4 regions of the Cupriavidus sp. 01L415 genome follow, and region 1 is predicted to be linked to each of the others. Evidence: predicted binding sites of a transcription regulator. Region 1 holds the regulator's gene; each other region holds the start of a gene.

Region 1 (5,037 bases):
TTCCGAATCTGACCGATAACGATTGGCTCTACGGTGGCGACCCCGACACGATCCAGCAATCGATCACGAAGGGCCGCAACGGCATGATGCCGCCGTTCGCGGGTGCGATCGACGGCAAGCAGGCCGGCGACACCGCACAATACGTGCGGTCACTATCTGGCCTGTCCTACGATCCGATCCGGGCCTCCCGTGGCGAGAGCACGTTCAAGACGACCTGCGTGGCTTGCCATGGATCCGGTGGCAAGGGCAACCAGGCGCTAGGCGCGCCGAACCTCTCGGATGGTGTCTGGCTGTATGGCAGTTCGGAGGGTTCGATCGTTGATGCCATTCTCAAGGGCCACAACGGCCACATGCCCGCACATGAGGAAATCCTGACGCCGGAGCGGATCCGCATGCTGACAGCCTATGTCTGGGGGCTGTCGAACAACGGGGGGGTCGGCCAATGATCAACTGCCCCGGTGCCGGACGGCATGTCGTCCGCCGGGGCGTGAGGGCACAACGATGAACGCGCCCCCGAACGCCCCACCCAAAACCTCGCTTGACACTTCCGTGCCCAATCCGTCCAGGAGCGCTACGCCCGCAAGTGGTGCATCCTGGCGGCCGGCGCCTCAGCCACAGCTTGGCGAGACCTCCGATGAAACGCTGTACGAGGTGCGGCGCAAGATCTATCCGCGCTCCGTGACCGGCGCATTTTCCAGTTGGCGGGTCTGGCTGGTCATCCTGACGCAACTGATCTACTACGGTACGCCGTGGCTTCAGTGGAATAGCCGGCAGGCTGTGCTGTTCGATCTCGGGGCCCGGAAGTTCTATATCTTCGGCCTGGTGATGTGGCCTCAGGATGTGATCTATCTCGCCGTCCTGCTGGTGATCTCAGCGCTTTCGCTGTTTCTCTTCACAGCCATTGCCGGGCGTTTGTTCTGCGGCTATGCGTGCCCGCAAACGGTCTACACGGAAATCTTCATGTGGATCGAGCGGCATGTGGAAGGCGACCGCATCGCACGCATCCGGCTCGATGGCGAACCATGGAGCCTGCGCAAGGTCCGGCTCAAGGCTACCAAGCACACACTGTGGATACTGATTGCCTTGTGGACGGGCTTCACGTTCATCGGCTACTTCGCACCTATCCGTGAACTGGGACGCGAGGTTCTCAACTTCACGCTGGGCCCCTGGCAGGCGTTCTGGATGCTGTTCTATGCGTTTGCCACTTGGGGCAACGCCGGATTCATGCGCGAACAGGTGTGCAAGTACATGTGCCCCTATGCGCGGTTCCAAAGCGTGATGGTGGATCGCGATACCTACGTCGTCACCTATGACGTGGGTCGTGGCGAGCCGCGCGGCAGCCGTTCGCGCAAGACGGACCGACACGATGCGGGACTTGGTGATTGCGTCGGCTGCAGTATCTGTGTGCAGGTGTGTCCGACGGGCATCGACATCCGCGATGGTCTGCAGTATGAGTGCATCGGCTGCGGAGCATGTATCGATGCCTGCAACCAAGTGATGGACAAAATGGAGTATCCGCGCGGACTGATCCGCTATACGTCGGAAAACGCCATGCGCAAGTCGCTGTCCATTACTGATGCACGCAAGAGACTGTTCCGGCCGCGGACCATCATCTACACGTTGATCTGGATGGTGATGGTGGCGGGCTTTGTGGGATCGTTGGCCATGCGCACGCCGCTCAAGGTGGACATCATCCGGGACCGAGGTGCGCTTGGTCGTGAAGTGGAGGGCCGCTGGATCGAAAATGTGTACCGGCTGCAGATCATCAACACGACGGAAGCGCCGATGCGCATTCGTGTGCAGGCTGAAAGCGCCGACCTGAAGGGGCTGACCGTCGAGTACGACACCGCTGCGGAGTCGCTGGCGCCCACGTCGAACCGACTGCTGCCGATTCGCATCCGTGTGCCGATTGACGACGCGAAGCAGGGCACTCACAAGATCGACGTCACCGTGACCAGCGAGGGCGGTGAGCAAGGGGGAGCGCATATCCGGCAATCCACCAGTTTCATCGTGCCGCGGAACCTGTGACGTCGTGATCGTCGACAAGGAGATCTGAATGACACCCAAAGAAAGCAAGTCCTGGTGGAAAGAGCCGTGGCCTTGGTTCCTGATGTCCGGCCCGTTGCTGGCGATGATCGGCTGCGGTGTGACAATCTGGCTGGCGAGCACGCACGCGGATACTCCCGTCAGCGGGGCCGCGAGCCACGGGCTGGTAGTCGAAAAAGTCGATGGGCCACGCGTGCCTGCCGCCGTCCGTGCGGAAGCGTCGACTGGGGGACGCCCATGAGATTGCGCTGGCTGATGTGGGTGCTATGGCCAGCGTTCCTGGTGGGCGGCGCGGCCACGGCAATGGTCTTCTCGGTTGTGGATCCCGGTGATCTCAGTTTTTTCGGGCAGCCCGTAGAAGTGTCACGCCTGGCGGTCTATACGGTGGGGTTTCTGCTGGCGTGGCTGTTTTGCGCGTTGTCGAGCGGACTGACGTTGTACACGATGCCGACCAAGCTGAGTGACACGGACGAACTGGAGTAGCGGCAGCGAGTTGGAGGACCACGAAAAAGGCCGCCCTGAAGGCGGCCTCTGGTCTGCGATAGGATTGGCTTAGCAGGAGCGGCTGTAGACTTGCTTGATACCTGCCATGTCGACGAGTTTGACGTGACGCTGGCGGATCTGGATCAGGCCGGCCTCCGCAAAACGAGAGAACAAGCGGCTGACGGTTTCGAGCTTGAGGCCCAGGTAGCTGCCGATCTCCTCACGGCTCATGCGCAGAACGAACTCGCTTGCCGAATAGCCTCGAGCTGACAGGCGTTCGGACAGATTTACGAGGAATGCCGCCAGCCGCTCTTCGGCCCGCATGGAACCGAGCGTGAGAAGCATGACCTGGTCCTGCGAGATTTCCTTGCTCATCAGTCGCAGGAACTGGTGTTGCAGTGATGGCAGTTGGCCCGATAACGACTGCAGGTCGCCGAAGCGCACCACGCAGACTTCGGTATCTTCGAGTGCGGTGGCATCGGATGCGTGTTGCATCTCGCCGAGACCGTCCAGACCAATAACCTCGCCGGGCAGATGGAACCCGGTGATCTGGGATCGTCCGTCTTCCATCGTGACGTGCGTTTTCAGCGTACCGAAACGAATGGCATAGACAGCGTTGAGCGGATCACCCATGCGATACAGCGTCTCACCTTTGTGTACGCGAATACGCTCCTGCACAAGCGAGTCTATTTTCGCGAGGTCTTGCTGAGACATCCCCACGGGCAGGCAAATCTGGCCCATAGCACACGTGGAGCAACGGGGCGACATTTCAGTGACGGGGATGGAAGTAAGCAATTAAGGCTCGTTGTAAAGCGCAAGCGGTGAGGGCGCGATTCATACATTTTACAGCGTGATGTGACGCTGAAGCGAGGAACAGTTGCCATTTGGTGTGCTTTTTAGCGTTTTTGCCCTGGCCTTGCTGGGTGGCGTGCATTGCGCTGCCATGTGTGGCGGCATTGCAATGGCGGCGGAACAGCGTGGCTTCGCAAGCGTCCCTGCGGTTGTGCATCGAACGCCGCGTGGTTGGGTCTTCGAACTGCTCGTCATGCACGCGGGACGTCTCACGACGTACATGCTGCTTGGCGCGCTGATGGGCGCGGTGGGGGCAACGGCGTGGAAGCAGGAGTACCTGCCGCTGCAGCGATGGCTGTATGCGTTGGGAAGCGCCTTGCTGGTGCTGTCGGGGCTCTGGTTGTTGCGTGGCAAGGTGCCGCGTGCTGTCTGGGTCGAGAAACTTGCTACAGGTGGGGCGCAATACATCACAAGACATTGCCGGGTTATTGGCGCGCACGTGCCCGCGGGCTTGCGACGACGGCCCGGGCCGCTGGCGCGTCGCTACGGCATGGGGCTCGCGTGGGGGATCGTGCCATGCGGGATGGTCTATGGGGCACTCGCGTTGGCGCTGCTGGCCGGTAACGCCGCATCAGGGGCGCTGGTGATGGGCGCGTTTGGTCTGGGTACGTTGCCGAATCTGCTAGTTATCTCCGGGTTGTCGGGATATTTACGTCACTTGTCCCGCCGGCGCGCCGTAAGGGTGATTGCCGGGGTGATCGTAATGGCCTTTGGATTGCTCGGTATTGCGCGGGCGTTCTGGCTTCCGGATACGCTGAATCAGATCGGATTCTGCATGGTGCTCTGAGGCTACCTGAGGCTACCTCTTCGTGAAATCCGCCACGAACTGATGGCGCCTGCTCGGTGCGGGTTGCGGGGCGGGCTGGAAATGCCATACAATCGCGAGAACCACGGTATTGCGCTGCATTACGCTCGTGGCGTCGCCGGGGCGGCACTCCTGATCTGGGGTGCGAGTCCTGGGGTCCTCGGCGGCATGAATTGCCGGACCCGTCCCCACAGTTCATCCGGTTCAAAAGATCTGGTTCAAAAGGCCGGGCGGCGCTGTGGAGCGGTGGCGCTGGCTCAGGACGTAGCATGTCCGGGCCAATATCCGTTATTTTCTTGCCGCCTTGGCAATCTGGTTGTCCTGGCGAATGTCCGCCCAAGAGGGAGAAGGCGCGACGCAAGAGGTCCGTTGACCGGCGAAGCCTGCCTGAAACGGACGATCTCCAGCCGGACTGACCCGGCAACTCGATGCAATGAACGAAGTGCACGGCTCCGATGCGGTAAGCATGCGAGAGTTGGCTGCGCGATGAGATGGCGGTGGCATCCGTACCGCTGTATCCGAAATCTCCAGTGCTCAGGGATTCGTCCTGGGGCAGGTGCAAAGACAGGCTGCACGCAATCACATGAATACCCAAGAGGCGAAGATCGTCCTCGAGACCGCGCTGATCTGCGCGCAGGAACCTTTGCGCGTCAATGATCTGCGGCGCTTGTTTGCCGACGATGTCGGTGCCGATACCATCCGTGTCCTCCTGGAAGAGCTGCGCCAGGACTGGCAGCAGCGCGGCGTGGAACTGGTGGCTCTGGCCAGCGGCTGGCGCTTCCAGAGCCGGCCCGAAATGCGTGAGTTCCTGGATCGTCTGAATCCCGAGAAGCCGCCGAAGTATTCTCGCG
Region 2 (5,037 bases), on a different contig from region 1:
TCGTATTCCAGGCGCTCGACCTTGGCGGGGATTCCGTCCTTGTCGTTGCGCTTGAAGTCGACCACACGGTAGTGGTGCTTATGACCACCGCCCTTGTGACGGGTGGTGATGTGGCCGTTATTGTTACGACCCGACTTCTGGAATTGCTTTTCCAGCAGCGGTGCGTGCGGCGCGCCCTTGTGCAGGTCGTTGTTCACGACCTTCACCATCGAGCGACGGCCCGGGGAAGTCGGCTTGGTCTTGACGAGTGCCATGATTACTTGGCCTCCGCTTCAAAATTGATTTCCTGACCCGGCTTCAGCGACACGTAAGCCTTCTTTACGTGGTTGCGACGGCCCATGAAGCGGCCAAAGCGCTTTTGCTTGCCCTTCTGGTTCAGGATCTGAACGGACTGCACCTCGACCTTGAACAGCAGTTCGACGGCGGCCTTCACTTCTGCCTTGTCGGCATCACGAGCCACTTCGAACACGACCTGTTCATTCTTGTCGGCGACCAGGGTTGCCTTTTCGGAAACCACCGGCGCGAGCAGCACCTGCATCAAACGATGATCGTTCTTGGCTACTTGCGTCATTTCAGCAACTCCTCGATCTGCGCGACAGCCGCCTTGGTCACCAGCACTTTCTTGTAGTGCACGAGCGACAGCGGATCAGCCTGACGCGGCTCCACAACAGCCACGTGCGGCAGGTTGCGGGATGCCAGGTAGAGATTTTCGTCGAGGCTATCGGTGATGATCAGCACCGAGTCCAGGCCCATGGCCTTGAACTTGTCGGCCAAGAGCTTGGTCTTGGGCGCATCGACGGTGAAACCGTCCACCACATTGATACGACCTTCACGTGCGAGCTGCGAGTAAATCGAGCGCATACCGGCACGGAACATCTTCTTGTTGACCTTCTGGCTGAAGTTCTCTTCCGGCGAATTCGGGAAGATACGGCCGCCCCCGCGCCACAGCGGCGAGGAAGACATACCGGCACGAGCACGGCCCGTACCCTTCTGGCGCCAAGGCTTCTTGGTCGTGTGCTTGACCTCTTCACGATCCTTCTGCTTACGGTTGCCGCTACGAGCGTTGGCCTGGTAAGCAACTACGATCTGGTGAACGAGGGCTTCGTTGTAGTCACGGCCGAACACTTCGGGCGACGCGGCAACGCCGGCGCCGATTTGACCGTTGTCCTGGAGGAGCTTGAGTTCCATTACATGCGCTCCTTAAGCTTTGGCCTTGACGGCCGGAGTAACGATGACCTTGCCGCCCTTGGAACCGGGGATGGCGCCCTTGACCAGCAGGAGCTTGCGCTCTGCGTCGATCTTGGCGATTTCCAGGTTCTGGACGGTGCGGGTGACGTCACCCAGGTGACCCGTCATGCGCTTGCCGGGGAACACACGGCCCGGATCCTGCGCCATACCGATGGAACCCGGCACGTTGTGCGAACGCGAGTTACCGTGGCTGGCACGACCCGATGCGAAGTGGTAGCGCTTGATGGTACCGGCGTAGCCCTTACCGATGCTCACGCCCTGCACGTCGATTTTCTGACCAACCTGGAACAGGTCGACAGACAGCGAGCTGCCAGCTTGCAGCTCGGCAGCCTTGGCTGCATCGATGCGGAATTCTTTGATGACTTCACCGGCTTCCACGCCGGCTTTGGCGAGGTGACCCGCCAGCGGCTTGGTGACGCGGCTTGCGCGCCGGCTGCCGAAGGTGACTTGAACCGCGGTGTAACCGTCGGTCTCGTCCGTCTTGATTTGCGTCACGCGGTTGTCGCCGACCTCGACCACGGTAACGGGAATCGAATCACCGTCGTCCGTGAAAATACGGGTCATGCCAACCTTGCGACCTACAAGGCCAAGGCTCATGGTTTGCTCCATTCCCAGCTGCGATTGGCCGGGGCTGATTAATACACGAAAACTGTGTGAGTGCGGGTTGCGCGAAAGAGATTGCGCACGACCAAAACGGTCCCCACTACCCGGAGAAACGGGTAGCCTTACACTATATCGCACTAATTTGGAAAGGGCAACATGCGATGCGCTTTTTCCTCTGCGGTGCACGCTCACGTGTTTTTTTGCGGCGTTTCCAGCATAAACACGGTGCGATGCACGAGATAGCGTGCGAATCGGTGAGCGGGAATCGTGCGGCGGTCAATCGCTGCCGTTCGGGCCGGCGCGATCCGGCGCCTCCAGCCCCCAGTCACCGAAGTCCAGCCAGTCATCGCCGAGTAATTCGAGCGGATGCTGCGTGCGACCCGAACCATTGCCGCATCCCATGGCATCCGCCGGGCAATATTTATCGCAGCCCCAGCAGATGCGCTCGGGATGCTTGGGATGGAGAGGAAACTTCTTTGCCATCGCGGTCGGCTGAAACAGGTTCGGGCACATGCCCCACCCGTCGACGTATAGCCTAGACGCCGCCGCCCGACTCGTCCGATTGCACGAGATTTGGCACAGATCAAATTCGTGATGCCCGCCCAACCGACTTCGACCAGGCTCACACCAAAGCAAAAACGGCGAACTCACGTTCGCCGTCTTCTTGCTGCAACAAGCCGGAGACCCCGGCCCGAAGCACCTTACACCTTGATCTCGACGTCCACGCCGGCCGGCAGATCCAGCTTCATCAGCGCGTCAACGGTCTTGTCCGTCGGGTCGACGATGTCCATCAGGCGCTGGTGGGTGCGGATCTCGAACTGATCGCGGCTGGTCTTGTTGACGTGCGGCGAACGCAGGATGTCGAAGCGCTGAATGCGCGTCGGCAACTGCTTAGTCGAGGATCTTTGCCACGACGCCGGCGCCGACGGTACGGCCGCCTTCACGGATAGCGAAGCGCAGACCTTCTTCCATGGCGATCGGGGCGATCAGCTTGACGGTGATCGACACGTTGTCACCCGGCATCACCATTTCCTTGTCCTTCGGCAGCTCGATCGAGCCCGTCACGTCGGTCGTACGGAAGTAGAACTGCGGGCGGTAGTTGTTGAAGAACGGCGTGTGACGACCGCCTTCGTCCTTCGACAGGATGTACACCTCGCCGGTGAAGTGCGTGTGCGGCTTGATCGAACCCGGCTTGCACAGCACCTGGCCGCGCTCCACGTCTTCGCGCTTCGTGCCGCGCAGCAGCAGACCCACGTTGTCGCCAGCCTGACCTTGATCCAGCAGCTTGCGGAACATTTCCACGCCGGTGCAGGTGGTCTTCACCGTCGGGCGGATACCCACGATTTCGATTTCTTCACCGACCTTCACCACGCCACGCTCGATACGGCCGGTCACCACCGTGCCACGACCCGAGATCGAGAACACGTCTTCCACCGGCATCAGGAACGTGCCGTCCACAGCGCGCTCCGGCGTCGGGATGTACGTGTCCAGCGCGTCGGCCAGGTTCATGATGGCCACTTCGCCCAGCTCGCCCTTGTCGCCTTCCAGCGCCAGCTTGGCCGAACCCTTGATGATCGGGGTGTCGTCGCCGGGGAAGTCGTACTTCGACAGGAGTTCGCGCACTTCCATTTCGACGAGCTCGAGCAGCTCGGCGTCATCCACCATGTCGCACTTGTTCAGGAACACGATGATGTACGGCACGCCAACCTGGCGGGCCAGCAGGATGTGCTCACGCGTCTGCGGCATCGGGCCGTCAGCGGCCGAGCACACCAGGATCGCGCCGTCCATCTGGGCGGCACCCGTGATCATGTTCTTCACATAGTCAGCGTGGCCCGGGCAGTCAACGTGCGCGTAGTGGCGGTTGGCCGTTTCGTACTCGACGTGCGCGGTGTTGATGGTAATACCGCGTGCCTTTTCTTCCGGCGCTGCRTCGATTTCGTCGTACTTCTTGGCGGCGCCACCGAACTTCGAGGCCAGCACCGTGGCAATCGCTGCCGTCAGCGTCGTCTTGCCGTGGTCAACGTGACCAATCGTACCTACGTTCACGTGCGGCTTGGTCCGCTCGAACTTTTCCTTTGCCATGTTTCAGCTCCTAATGGAATACAGTCTGATTCAATTCTTTGCACCACCACGCAGGTCATGCGTGGCGGTGAAGCGTCTTTTTACTTGCCCTTGGCCGTCATCACGGCTTCGGCGATGTTCTTCGGTGCCTCGGAGTAGTGCTTGAATTCCATGGTGTACGTGGCGCGGCCTTGCGTGGCCGAGCGCAGCGACGTGGAATAACCGAACATTTCCGACAGCGGGACTTCGGCCTTGATGATCTTGCCGCCGCCCACCATGTCGTCCATGCCCTGCACGATGCCGCGGCGGGACGACAAGTCGCCCATCACGGTACCCGTGTAGTCTTCCGGCGTTTCCACTTCCACGGCCATCATCGGCTCGAGCAGAACCGGGCTGGCCTTGCGCATGGCTTCCTTGAAAGCCATCGAGCCGGCCATGCGGAACGCGTTTTCGTTCGAGTCCACGTCGTGGTACGAACCGAACGTCAGCGTGACCTTCACGTCCACCACCGGGAAGCCAGCCAGGATACCGGTCGGCAGCGTGTCGACGATACCCTTTTCGACCGCCGGGATGTATTCGCGAGGAATCACACCGCCCTTGATGGCGTCGATGAACTCGAAGCCCTTGCCCTGCTCTTGCGGTTCCAGCGTGATCACAGCGTGACCGTACTGGCCGCGGCCGCCCGACTGCTTGACGAACTTGCCCTCGACGTCTTCGGCCTTCTTGCGAATGGTTTCGCGGTAGGCCACCTGCGGCGCGCCGATGTTGGCTTCCACGCCGAATTCGCGCTTCATGCGGTCGACCAGAATTTCGAGGTGGAGCTCGCCCATGCCCGAAATGATGGTCTGACCCGATTCTTCATCGGTACGCACGCGGAACGACGGATCTTCAGCGGCCAGGCGGTTCAGGGCGATGCCCATCTTTTCCTGGTCAGCCTTGGTCTTCGGCTCGACGGCCTGCGAGATCACCGGCTCCGGGAACACCATGCGCTCGAGCACGATCGGTGCAGCCGGATCGCACAGCGTGTCGCCCGTGGTGGCGTCCTTCAGACCCACTGCAGCGGCGATGTCGCCGGCCAGCACTTCCTTGATTTCTTCGCGCTGGTTGGCATGCATCTGCAGAATA
Region 3 (5,037 bases), on a different contig from region 1:
TCTGGCGTGCACTGACCAATGGTGTGTTCAGCATCTTCTCGTCCGATCATGCGCCGTTCAACTATGACGACCCCGAAGGCAAGAAGCTCGGCGGCCAGGCGCAGTCGTTCGACCACATCCCCAATGGCGTGCCGGGCATCGAAACACGGATGCCGCTGCTGTTCGATGGCGTGACGCGCGGCAAGCTGTCACTGCATCAGTTCGTCGAACTGACGTCCTACCGCCCCGCGCGGCTGTATGGCCTGTATCCGCGCAAGGGCACGATCGCGGTGGGCGCCGACGCGGACATCGTCCTATGGGATCCGTTGCGGCGCGTGCGCATTCGCAACGATGCGCTGCACCACGCGGTCGACTACACGCCGTATGAAGGCATCGAGGTCACCGGCTGGCCGGTGCACTGCCTGTCGCGCGGAGAACTGCTGGTGGAGGATGGCCGCTACATGGAGCCGTCGCCGGGCCGTGGGCGATTCCTGCCGGCCGTCGCGCCGTCGCTGGTTTGAGGAGGGACGTCATGCGTATTCTCGTAGTCAATCCCAATATCTCGCAGAGCGTCACGGACCTGATCGAGGCCGAGGCGCGCCGCTCGATCTCGCCCGGCACCGCGCTGAAGATGGCCACCGCGCCGTTTGGCGTGGCGTATATCGAAACCCGCTTCGAGGCGTTGACCGGCGGCTACGCCACGGCCTGCGTCGCCGCCGAGCACGCAGGCGAGTTCGACGGACTGGTGGTCGCTGCATTTGGCGACCCCGGGCTCGCCGGCTTGAAAGAGCTGTTCGATGTGCCGGTCGTCGGCATGACGGAGGCCGCACTGGCGAGCGCCTGCCTGCTGGGGCAACGCTTTTCGATCATCGCGATCTCGCATCGCATCGAGGCGTGGTATCGCGAATGTGTGGCGGCCAATGGGCTGACGTCGCGGCTCGCCAGCGTACGCAGCCTGCAGGAGCCATTGCGCGACATCGGCAGCGTGCAGGAGGATCACTCGGCGCGGCTGGAGCAGATGGCGCTGGAGGCGGTACGGCACGATGGCGCCGACGTGATCATCGTGGCCGGCGCACCGCTGGCCGGGCTGGCACGGTCGCTGAAAGGCAAGATCCCGGTGCCAGTGGTCGATGGCGTGTCGAGCGCGATCCGGCATTGTGAATCCCTGATCGCGCTGCAGCCGGGCTCCGCGCGAGAGGGCAGCTTTGCGCGGCCGCCGCGCAAGCCGAACAGCGGCCTGCCTTCCGGGCTGGCGAAGCTGCTCGACTAGCCCCCGCCTGACGTCTGCACTTTTGCATACGCCGTGTGCGTGGCCACGCATTGTGGCCACTCATCGCCCTGCCTAGACTGGCTTCACCGCGCGACGCATCCCGCGTCGCGCCTCCAGTCCGAGGACCTCGACGATGAAGCTGTACTACTCCCCTGCCGCCTGCTCACTGGCCGTTCATATCGCGCTGCGCGAAGCCGGCCTGCCCGTCACGCTCGCCCGGGTCGACCTGATCCACCACACGCTGGCCGAGCCCGAGCACGGCACCAACGACTACTACGCGATCAACCCGCGCGGCTACGTGCCGCTGCTGCAACTGGACGACGGCTCGCGCCACACCGAGGCCTCCGCCCTGCTCCAGTACATCGCCGACCAGGTCCCCGCGCGCAACCTGCTGCCCCAGGCGGGCACCCAGGCACGGCTCGAAGCGGTGCGCTGGCTGACGCTGATCTCCACGGAACTCCACAAGGTCTTCAGCCCGTGGCTCTGGCACAAGGAAACCGCGGCCAGCACGATCGAGGAATGCAAGGCGAAGATCCACAAGCGCTTTGCCGAAATCGACCAGCACCTGGCCACGCGTGAGTACCTGATGGGCCAGCAGTTCACCGTGGCGGACGCGTATTGCTTCACGATCGCCAGTTGGGCACGGCTGCTGCACGTACCGATGAATGCGTACCCATCGCTGCAGGATTACCTGTCGCGCGTAGCGGCACGCCCTGCCGTGCAGGATGCGATGCGTGCTGAGGGACTGGTACGCGACTAACGGAGCTGCAGCCGATCATGCGTCGGCACGCGGTAATGCGAGGGCTCGAGCAGGTCCAGCCCACACTGGAGCTGCTCGACCCAGTCGATAAAGCGCGTCACCATCGCCCTGCCCCGGAACGACGGACCGTGCTGCGGCACGATCCAGTCGATCTCCATCGTCCGCGCCATGGCAGCCCACAACCGGCACGCGCGGTTGCCGCTCATATAGCGCGCGTGGAACGGCAGCATGCGCTCTGCGTGGGCATCGAAGTCGGTCACCACGCCGCCCGCCTCCGCCGCCGACGTCATCGCCGCGCCAAGGTCACCCGAAAACAGGATCTTGCTGACGGGGTCGTAGAACTGGAAATTGCCTTCCGAATGGAGGAAATGCGCCGGCACGGCCAGCAGATGACTTTGCCCCAAAGGCACGACCATGCCGGCATCCGGAATCGTCACGATGCGGCCTTCGGTCTTGCCGGCCTGACAGAAATGCGGGAGAAACCGTGCCCACACCTGCGAGATCAGCACGCGGCTATCCGACGCCGTCAGCCAGCGTCCCACCGAAGCCACGATATCCGGGTCCGCATGCGAGGCCAGGACGTAGTCGAGTTGCTTGGGTGGAAAGTAGCGGCTGATGGTCAGGTAGAGCTCGCTGTAGGTCATTTGTCCGCCGGGGTCGATCAGCGCGGCGTGACCGTGATCCACAACCAGGAACTGATTGCTCTGCACGACTTCGCCGTGCTCTTCCTCCACCAGGTCGGTGAATGCCACGCAGACGTGCCCATCCGATTCGTACAACACGGTGCCCATGATCCCCCCTTTCACTTTTTTGCTATGAAGCGGCGAAAGTAATAAGGTCTGAGGCACCCTCGCTTGACGGAGATCAAGGGCGCGCGGGAACGAAATCGGCTTTCTACAAACCACGTGCCGTTTTCGGAAGGCCGGTCGATGTCGAATCGCTTGACGTTGCGGCCACGGCATCAGGCGATGCCGACACCCGAATCGCCTTGCGCAGGATCCGATGCGGCGGACCACCCTTCCCTGAGCGCGGTGTACAGCAGCTCCACGGGCGCTACCAGCCGGCGCGGCAGCGGTGCGTGAGCAAGCCACGCAATCAGCGCCGCATCGAAGTTGCGCACGGGGACAATCTGCAACGCACTGCGATGCACGCTGCGTGCAAGCCCTGCTGGGGTCGCGACGCCAATCCCGACGCCGCGCGCGACCAGCGACAACTGCAACTCGGCGCCGAACGCTTCCACGGCGACATCGAAAGGCAATCGCTCCGTCTCCAGTGCGCGCTTCAGCGCGGATCGCATGCCGCAGCCGTCCTGGTTCAGCACCCAGGGCTGCGTGGCGAGGTCGCGCAACGTAACGCCAGCCTCCGGAAAGGTCATCGACCTGGGGGCCACCACGCACATCGGTTGCCGCCCCAGCTCCCGCCCGGTCAGGCCCGGCGGCAGCGCGACGTACTCGGGCAGCAGAACGGCCGCCACATCGATCCGGCCGCTTTCGAGTTGCTCGATGATGCCCGGCGACCAGCCTGCGGTCACGCGGACGGTCAGGCGACCAAACCGCTCACGCAACTGATCCACCGGCGACGACAGTGCCAGCTCGGAAAGAAATGGCGGCACGCCGATGCGCATCTCGCCCACCGGCTCGGCACGATGCGAAGCGCGCGCCATCAGGTCCTCGGTGGCCATCAGCACACGCTTACCGAGTTCGTAGACCTCCTGCCCGGCGGCCGTCGGGCGCAGCGGCTTGGCATGACGGTCGAGCAGCGCTACACCGATCAGCGCCTCCAGGCTTTGCACGCGACGCGTGAGGCCAGGTTGCGTCAGGTGAAGGCGGTCGGCAGCCCGGACGATGGATCCGGCTTCCACGACGGCGATGAAGGCTTCGATATCGCGAGTATTCATGGCGGGACTCGGTGGACTCTGGGTAGGCGCGCATGCAAATCTGCAAACAAACTCGCATAAAGATTATCCGAATAATTCAATTGCCGCATAGTGTTGCCGTCCATAGCATGGTGGCTCGACGACTGACCGCTTTTCGTGACCCCGGAGCCACAATGCCCCAGCCTGCCGCCGGTCTCGGCGCACCATCTTCCGCGCCCTCGCATCCCGCCACGCTCACCACGCCGATGACCCTGCTGTTTGCCGCCGCCATCGGCGTAATGGTCATCAACCTGTTTGCCGCCCAGCCGCTGACCGGGCCCATCGCCGATGCGCTCGCCTTGCCGTCCGCCTGGCGTGGCCTCGTGCCGATGCTGCCGCAACTCGGCTATGCGATGGGGCTCGTGCTCGTCGTGCCGCTGGCGGACATCTTTGAGAATCGTCGCCTTGCCGTGGTCACCTTACTGGTGTGCGCAGCCATGCTGGCGCTGGCGGCCACTGCGCGTTCCGGCGCGGTGTTCCTGCTCGCGGCCTGCGCGGCAGGCGCGGCGTCCTGTGCGATCCAGATGCTGGTGCCGCTGGCGGCGTCGATGGCCCCCGAGGCCACGCGCGGCCGCGCGGTGGGCAACGTCATGAGCGGCCTGATGGTCGGCGTGCTGCTGTCGCGCCCGATGGCCAGCCTGCTGGCCGGCGCCGGTGGCTGGCGTACCTGCTATGCCATGCTGGCCGGCATGGACCTGGCGCTGGCCGCGGTGTTGCTGCGCTGGCTGCCGCGCCGCCAGCCAGCGGGCGACCACGACTATGCGAGCCTGATCGGATCGATGTGGCACTTGCTGCGTCGCCAGCCCGTGCTGCGGCGTCATGCGCTGACAGCGGGCCTGACGATGGGCTCGTTCAGCGCGTTCTGGACCGCCGTGGGGCTACGACTGGCGCTGCCACCGTTTTCGCTCGACAGCCAGGGACTGGCATGGTTTGCGCTGGCTGGGGCGACGGGCGCTGTCGTGGCGCCGCTGGCCGGGCGTGCCGGCGATCATGGCCTGACGCGTGCAGGCACGCTGATCAGCCATCTGGTCATCCTGGCGGCCTGTGTGCTGGCGGGCATCGCCGCGACGGAGCGTTTCGGCATATCGCTGATGTCGCACCGCGCCGTGGCGC
Region 4 (5,037 bases), on a different contig from region 1:
CGCCATCGACAAAGGCAAGGATGGCGGGCAGCTTGCCGTACTTCTTGAAGTACGGCGCAGGCAGGATGGTGAACAGGTAGCACGGCAGGAATGTCGCCAGCGCCGCAACACAAGCGCCCGGCAGACCGGCGACCAGGTAGCCGATGAAGCCAACGGTGATCACCACAGGCCCGGGCGTGATCATCGCCACGGCTACCGCATCGACAAACTGCTTGTCGTTCAGCCAGTGGAAATCCGTGACAACGCCGCCGTAGAGGAAGGGCACGATGGCCAGGCCCGACCCGAACACGAACGCCCCCGCCTTGGCAAAGAACACGCCGATCTGCGTCAGCAGCGGCCAGTCCATCGTGCTGAACATGCCGCCGGCCGCTGGCAACTGAACGGCGGCCAGCGCGTTGACCCCGCCGCCCTGTTGCAGCCACCTGGGCGGCGCGCGCCAGAACCAGTTCACGAAGCCGGCCGCAAGGAACAGCCACGCTACCTCCGATTCGGTGATAACCGTCACGGCGACAAGGATCAGGTAAATCGCCCAAAGCAGCTTGTCTTTGCCCACGCTCTTCATGGTGAGCTTCCAGGCGCTGATCGCGATGATGCCGATGACAGCCGCGCCCACGCCATAGAACACCGCCTGCATCCACGACAATCCACCGAGGCGGACATAGGCCCAGCCCAGTGCGATGACCATCAGGAACGATGGCAGCACAAAGCCGATTCCGACAAGGGTGGCGCCACGAATGCGGTAATGCACGTAGCCCAGATAGATCGCGAGCTGGGCAGCCAGAGGTCCGGGCGCCAGTTGCGCGAGGGCCAGCCCTTCCTTGTAGTCGGCATCCGTGATCCATTGGCGCCGGTCCACCAGGTCGCGGTGCATGTAGCCCGTCAGCGCCACCGGGCCGCCGAAGCCGAACGTCCCAAGACGAATGAAATAGAGCACGAGGTGCCAGAGCGTGTAGCCAGGCTGCTCGGCGGTCGGCACCTGGGGAAGACCGGCTTGCTGCGTGTCGGACATAGATGTTCCTTGAAAACGGTCGAATCAGGGTCTTCCGCTTGCGGAGAAATGGGTATACAGGGAGTCGAGCACCTGTCCCGTCTCGGCCAGCAGCGCGTCATCGTGGGCCAGCCGTTCGCGAGCCCCCGCCAGCATGGCTTCAAAGCCGCTGGCTTCCGGCACCGCCACGCCGCCGACATCGAGCGAATGCACCATCGCGCCCAGGCGGCGCAGGCCGCGGTCTGTTTCCAGGCCGAAGCTCGCCAGCAACACCTCGAAGGAAACACGGTCGCCGACGTGTGTGAACGTGGCGCCGTCGAAGTCAAAGCCGAGCGCGTCGGCCGGGCAATCGGCCGGCGTGTCGAGCCACACGAAACGGGCATGCGGGTCGATAAATCGCTGGATCAGCCAGGCACTGGCCACGCGGTCCACCCACAGGCGGCGGCGTGTTGCCCACAATCGGCCCTGATACTGCATCGGATCCCGTCGGGCGATGCCGTCCGCCAGCGGATGCGGTTCCCCGGGGGATTGAAGGGTCTCGATGGCGCCGGCGAAGTCCTGCCACTGCGCCTCGGCACGGGCCGATGCCTCATTGGGAAAAAAGTCGATATGCCGAATGGATTCATACACCCGCCCGTGCCGGCGCAGCAGGCGGCTCAGTTCGGTCCCGTTCAGCCGGGCCAGGGTGGCGCGGGATTCCGAGAGTGCCGCCAGCAGTTCACCGTAGTCGGCCCCCCGGTCAAACAGGTCACGGTAGGCAGCGGCCTCGTCCGGATCATGGGCGCTCACATGCAACAGCCAGGCTTGACCGCCTTCCTGCAGCGTTTCGTCGGCCAGCTTGCGTAGCTGTGCCACGTGCTCCTGACCTGCCGGCAACAGGTAGGCGCCGTCGCGCAGCGCGGCGCAGCCGAGGTTTCTGAGGGCGCGCCAGATCCGCATGCGCGCGGTGGCGCCGGAGGTCGGCAGGCTGACGATCAGCAGGTTCCAGGCATCGGAGGCGGGGGTCATGGGCACATCATAGGAACCCATAGACTAATCTTCAATGCTGTAGCGATCTCTACATATATGCCTCATACATCATTTGTTGTTCTGACCCGGACGGCTATGCCCGTTTGACGTAACGCAAACGCGGCGCGCCCGAACGGCCTACCCTGAGATCAAGGATGCCTCTCAGGTTTTCGACCGCATCCGCCCCCCGATCCAGACAGAGGACACTCTCATGTACCAGCGCATCCTTCTCGCCGTTGACGGCGGCCCCTCTTCGGAACTCGCCCTCTCGCAGGCGCAGTACATGGCCAGGGCCACGAATGCCGAGGTGAAGGCCATCTTTGTCGTGGACGACAGCGATCTGTTCTTCGAAACGAGCTATATCGACCCCAACGACGTGCTGCGCGGCTTGATCAGCGTCGGGCAGCAGGCGCTGGCCTCGGCGGCGCGGAAACTGAACGAGGCCGGAATCCGCTGCATCACCGAACTGATCGAGAGGCCCGTTGCGCCCGGGCAGATCTCCTCGACGATCGTCGCCCAGGCGGACGAATGGAGCGCCGATCTCATCGTCATGGGTACGCATGGCCGGCGCGGCATGAAGCGGCTGATCATGGGCAGCGTCTCGGAAGGGGTGATCGCGAAGACCAACAAGCCCGTATTACTGGTGCGCTCCGAACGCGCGGATTAGGCTGCGCGGCCAATCCTGCCTCGCGCGGGTCTCTTTGTTCCTGACGTGCCGGTGCCTGATCGCATCGGCGCGTCTTCTTGCGTCTCCCTCCTGCGAATTCTCCCAACGCAGACGAGTTGACCAGCGACGGCCGCCACATCACAAATTGACCCTGCTCAACCCGGCCTGTCTCGGCCCCCGCAGCCGCCGGCGGCGTGACTATAGTCGTTTAACGAACTAGAAGATTCGGAGACGAGCGGCCACCGCGGCATGCACATGCCCGCGCCGCAAGCCACGCCAGGCAACGCAACACAAGGGGCAATCGAGATGCTAAGTCCTCATGAATTCGCAGCCTTGCTGATTCTCAGCAACTCGGAGCGGCACGGGGAACTGGACCCTGCCGATATCGGCACCCTGGTCGAACGCCAATTGGTCCGTCTTGAATCCCGGAGCGCCGAGCGCAACGCGATACGGATCACCACGGACGGCGAGCGCTTGCTCCGTTCGATCGGCCGGGGCCGCTAACTCTGGCGAGAACGTGCTGACGGCGCTGGCTTCGTACTCTGCCCTCGTGTCGCAAACCAGCAAAGAATGGAGCCGGCGCAAACCATGGCGGCGCCCTTCCAGAATGCGAGCGAAAGCGGTGCTTGCAATAGCGCGGCCGCCAGGGCCGCGGACAGCACGGGGATGAAATACGACGCGCCGGCAAGAATGGTCACGTTCCCATGCAGAATGCCCACATTCCATGCGGCATAGCCGAACCCCATGGCTGACGCTGCCATCGCGAGATAGATGATCCCGTGGTAGCTCATTCCCATCGCGCCGTCTTCCGTCGTGAAGTACTTCAGCCACAATGCCAGCGCCGTCAATGTGAAGAACAGCGTGATGCCATTTTTGCCGCCAGCCATCCTGCTGGTGACGGTGCAATAGGCTGCCCAGATCAACGCACCAAAGAAGGCTAGTCCATAGCTGAGCGGATTCGTTTTGATATTCCCGACCATGCCTGCGATGTCCAGGCCCTGATCTCCGCCGAGTACAAGGCAGATTCCGACAACGGCTACCGCGAAGCCCGGCACGATCAGCAGATTGGACTTCTGCTGGTTGAACACAATGGCGGCCAGCATCGTAAAGCTCGGCCACAGATAGTTAACCATCCCAACCTCAATGGCTTGCCTGCCGCTGTTCGCATAGCCGATAGACAGGGACAGACAAAGCTCGTAGACAACGAACAGGATGCTGCCCCAGAACAGATATCGCCCGGAGAATTGCCGAACCTTCGTGAGCCCGACGGTGAAAGACAGCAATATGGCGCCGACTGTATAAATCAGGGCAGCGCCGCCGGTGGCGCCGAAGCTCTCACTCACACCACGAATCAGGCCGACGATCGAGCTCCATAGCAGAACTGCGGTCAGCCCAATCAGCGTTGCTTTTCTCTTGCCTTGCATGTCAGCACTTACAGTTGTTCATCGACCGGGAACGCGACACCTGCTTCCGCGATGAGGGTAGTTGACGACGGATGACGAAGTTGCGACCGGTATTCCGCCCTGCCGAATCCCGACGCCTTGTCGCCACCCAACGGCATGGTGATGTCGCCTTCGTCGCAACAGTTTACCGTCACAACCCCGGCGCGGATTTCCTCGATGCGGTGAAACGGCGGCAGCGAGCCCCGTGAACACTCGCACCAGAAACACAAAACCCGCGCCCATACAGGGGCGCGGGTTGGTATGCCTTCCCGGAAATGACCAGGCAGTTGTCGGCTGTCGGCGCCGAGGGACGGCAGATGGACGTCCCTCAGCGCCTCACACGGTCATTAGAACGCAGCACGCGCCTGGATGTAGACCATGCGCGGCGCGCCAACCAGTCGGCCGGCGTTACTGTCGGTGGTACGCGTGTAATAGCGCTTGTCGAACAGGTTATTGATGCCGATCGCGATATCGGTGTTCTTGCGCTGCGGCACCTTGAACATCGCCTGGATGTTCCATGTCCGGAAGCCCGGGATCAGCCCATTGCTGCCGTCCGCGGACTCCGCCACCGTGTTCGCCAGATCCGCGTACTGCTTGCTCTGGTGCGTGGTCGAGACGTTGAACGTCCAGCTGCGCCAGTCGTAGCGTGCGCCGATGGTATCGGTGGTGCGCGAGTAGAACGGCACATCCAGGCCCGCCGTGGTGCCCGACTTCTGGATCGCGCGCGTGTACGTGTAGTTGGCGTACAGGTTCAGGCCGCCCAGCAGGCTGCCACGGTCGAACGCGTAGTCGATCGCCGCTTCCACGCCATCATGATCGGTGGCGCCGATGTTCTGGAACGTGGCCGGGAACAGGCCCGGCACCTGCAGAATCTGGTTGTCGAACTTGATCTTGAAGGCCGTCAGTTCCGCCTTGATGTTGTTGTCGGTCCA

Evidence for each region. Region 1 encodes FNR, which switches genes on or off when oxygen is low (the NO sensors DNR and NnrR bind a similar motif). Its sites were predicted from a motif close to TTGATNNNNATCAA; they were not measured.
Region 2: a site for FNR is predicted at 2,425-2,438, ahead of AC1DOX_RS18655 (DUF3079 domain-containing protein). Genes of this name have one in related genera too.
Region 3: a site for FNR is predicted at 2,864-2,877, ahead of AC1DOX_RS29005 (oxygen-binding di-iron domain-containing protein). Genes of this name have one in related genera too.
Region 4: a site for FNR is predicted at 2,101-2,114, ahead of AC1DOX_RS26030 (universal stress protein). Genes of this name have one in related genera too.

Annotation. Positions count from the first base shown of each region.
Region 1 is NZ_JBFTSP010000002.1:175,223-180,259, forward strand. Features, by position in the region: gene ccoP (cytochrome-c oxidase, cbb3-type subunit III) at 1-446, shown strand, start outside; gene ccoG (cytochrome c oxidase accessory protein CcoG) at 502-2,028, shown strand; gene AC1DOX_RS06095 (hypothetical protein) at 2,057-2,287, shown strand; gene AC1DOX_RS06100 (hypothetical protein) at 2,284-2,529, shown strand; gene fnr (fumarate/nitrate reduction transcriptional regulator Fnr) at 2,599-3,324, opposite strand; gene AC1DOX_RS06110 (sulfite exporter TauE/SafE family protein) at 3,407-4,168, shown strand; gene scpB (SMC-Scp complex subunit ScpB) at 4,770-5,037, shown strand, end outside.
Region 2 is NZ_JBFTSP010000013.1:19,210-24,246, reverse strand. Features, by position in the region: gene rplB (50S ribosomal protein L2) at 1-254, opposite strand, end outside; gene rplW (50S ribosomal protein L23) at 257-571, opposite strand; gene rplD (50S ribosomal protein L4) at 568-1,188, opposite strand; gene rplC (50S ribosomal protein L3) at 1,201-1,845, opposite strand; gene AC1DOX_RS18655 (DUF3079 domain-containing protein) at 2,128-2,334, opposite strand; partial or broken gene rpsJ (30S ribosomal protein S10) at 2,553-2,738, opposite strand; gene tuf (elongation factor Tu) at 2,743-3,933, opposite strand; gene fusA (elongation factor G) at 4,014-5,037, opposite strand, start outside.
Region 3 is NZ_JBFTSP010000042.1:10,038-15,074, forward strand. Features, by position in the region: gene hydA (dihydropyrimidinase) at 1-500, shown strand, start outside; gene AC1DOX_RS28995 (aspartate/glutamate racemase family protein) at 512-1,249, shown strand; gene gstA (glutathione transferase GstA) at 1,383-2,009, shown strand; gene AC1DOX_RS29005 (oxygen-binding di-iron domain-containing protein) at 2,006-2,800, opposite strand; gene AC1DOX_RS29010 (LysR family transcriptional regulator) at 2,971-3,906, opposite strand; gene AC1DOX_RS29015 (MFS transporter) at 4,059-5,037, shown strand, end outside.
Region 4 is NZ_JBFTSP010000029.1:12,837-17,873, reverse strand. Features, by position in the region: gene AC1DOX_RS26040 (chromate transporter) at 1-1,009, opposite strand, end outside; gene AC1DOX_RS26035 (chromate resistance protein ChrB domain-containing protein) at 1,034-1,996, opposite strand; gene AC1DOX_RS26030 (universal stress protein) at 2,208-2,663, shown strand; gene AC1DOX_RS26025 (hypothetical protein) at 2,919-3,167, shown strand; gene yddG (aromatic amino acid DMT transporter YddG) at 3,164-4,087, opposite strand; gene AC1DOX_RS26015 (aldehyde dehydrogenase family protein) at 4,096-4,335, opposite strand; gene AC1DOX_RS26010 (TonB-dependent receptor family protein) at 4,453-5,037, opposite strand, start outside.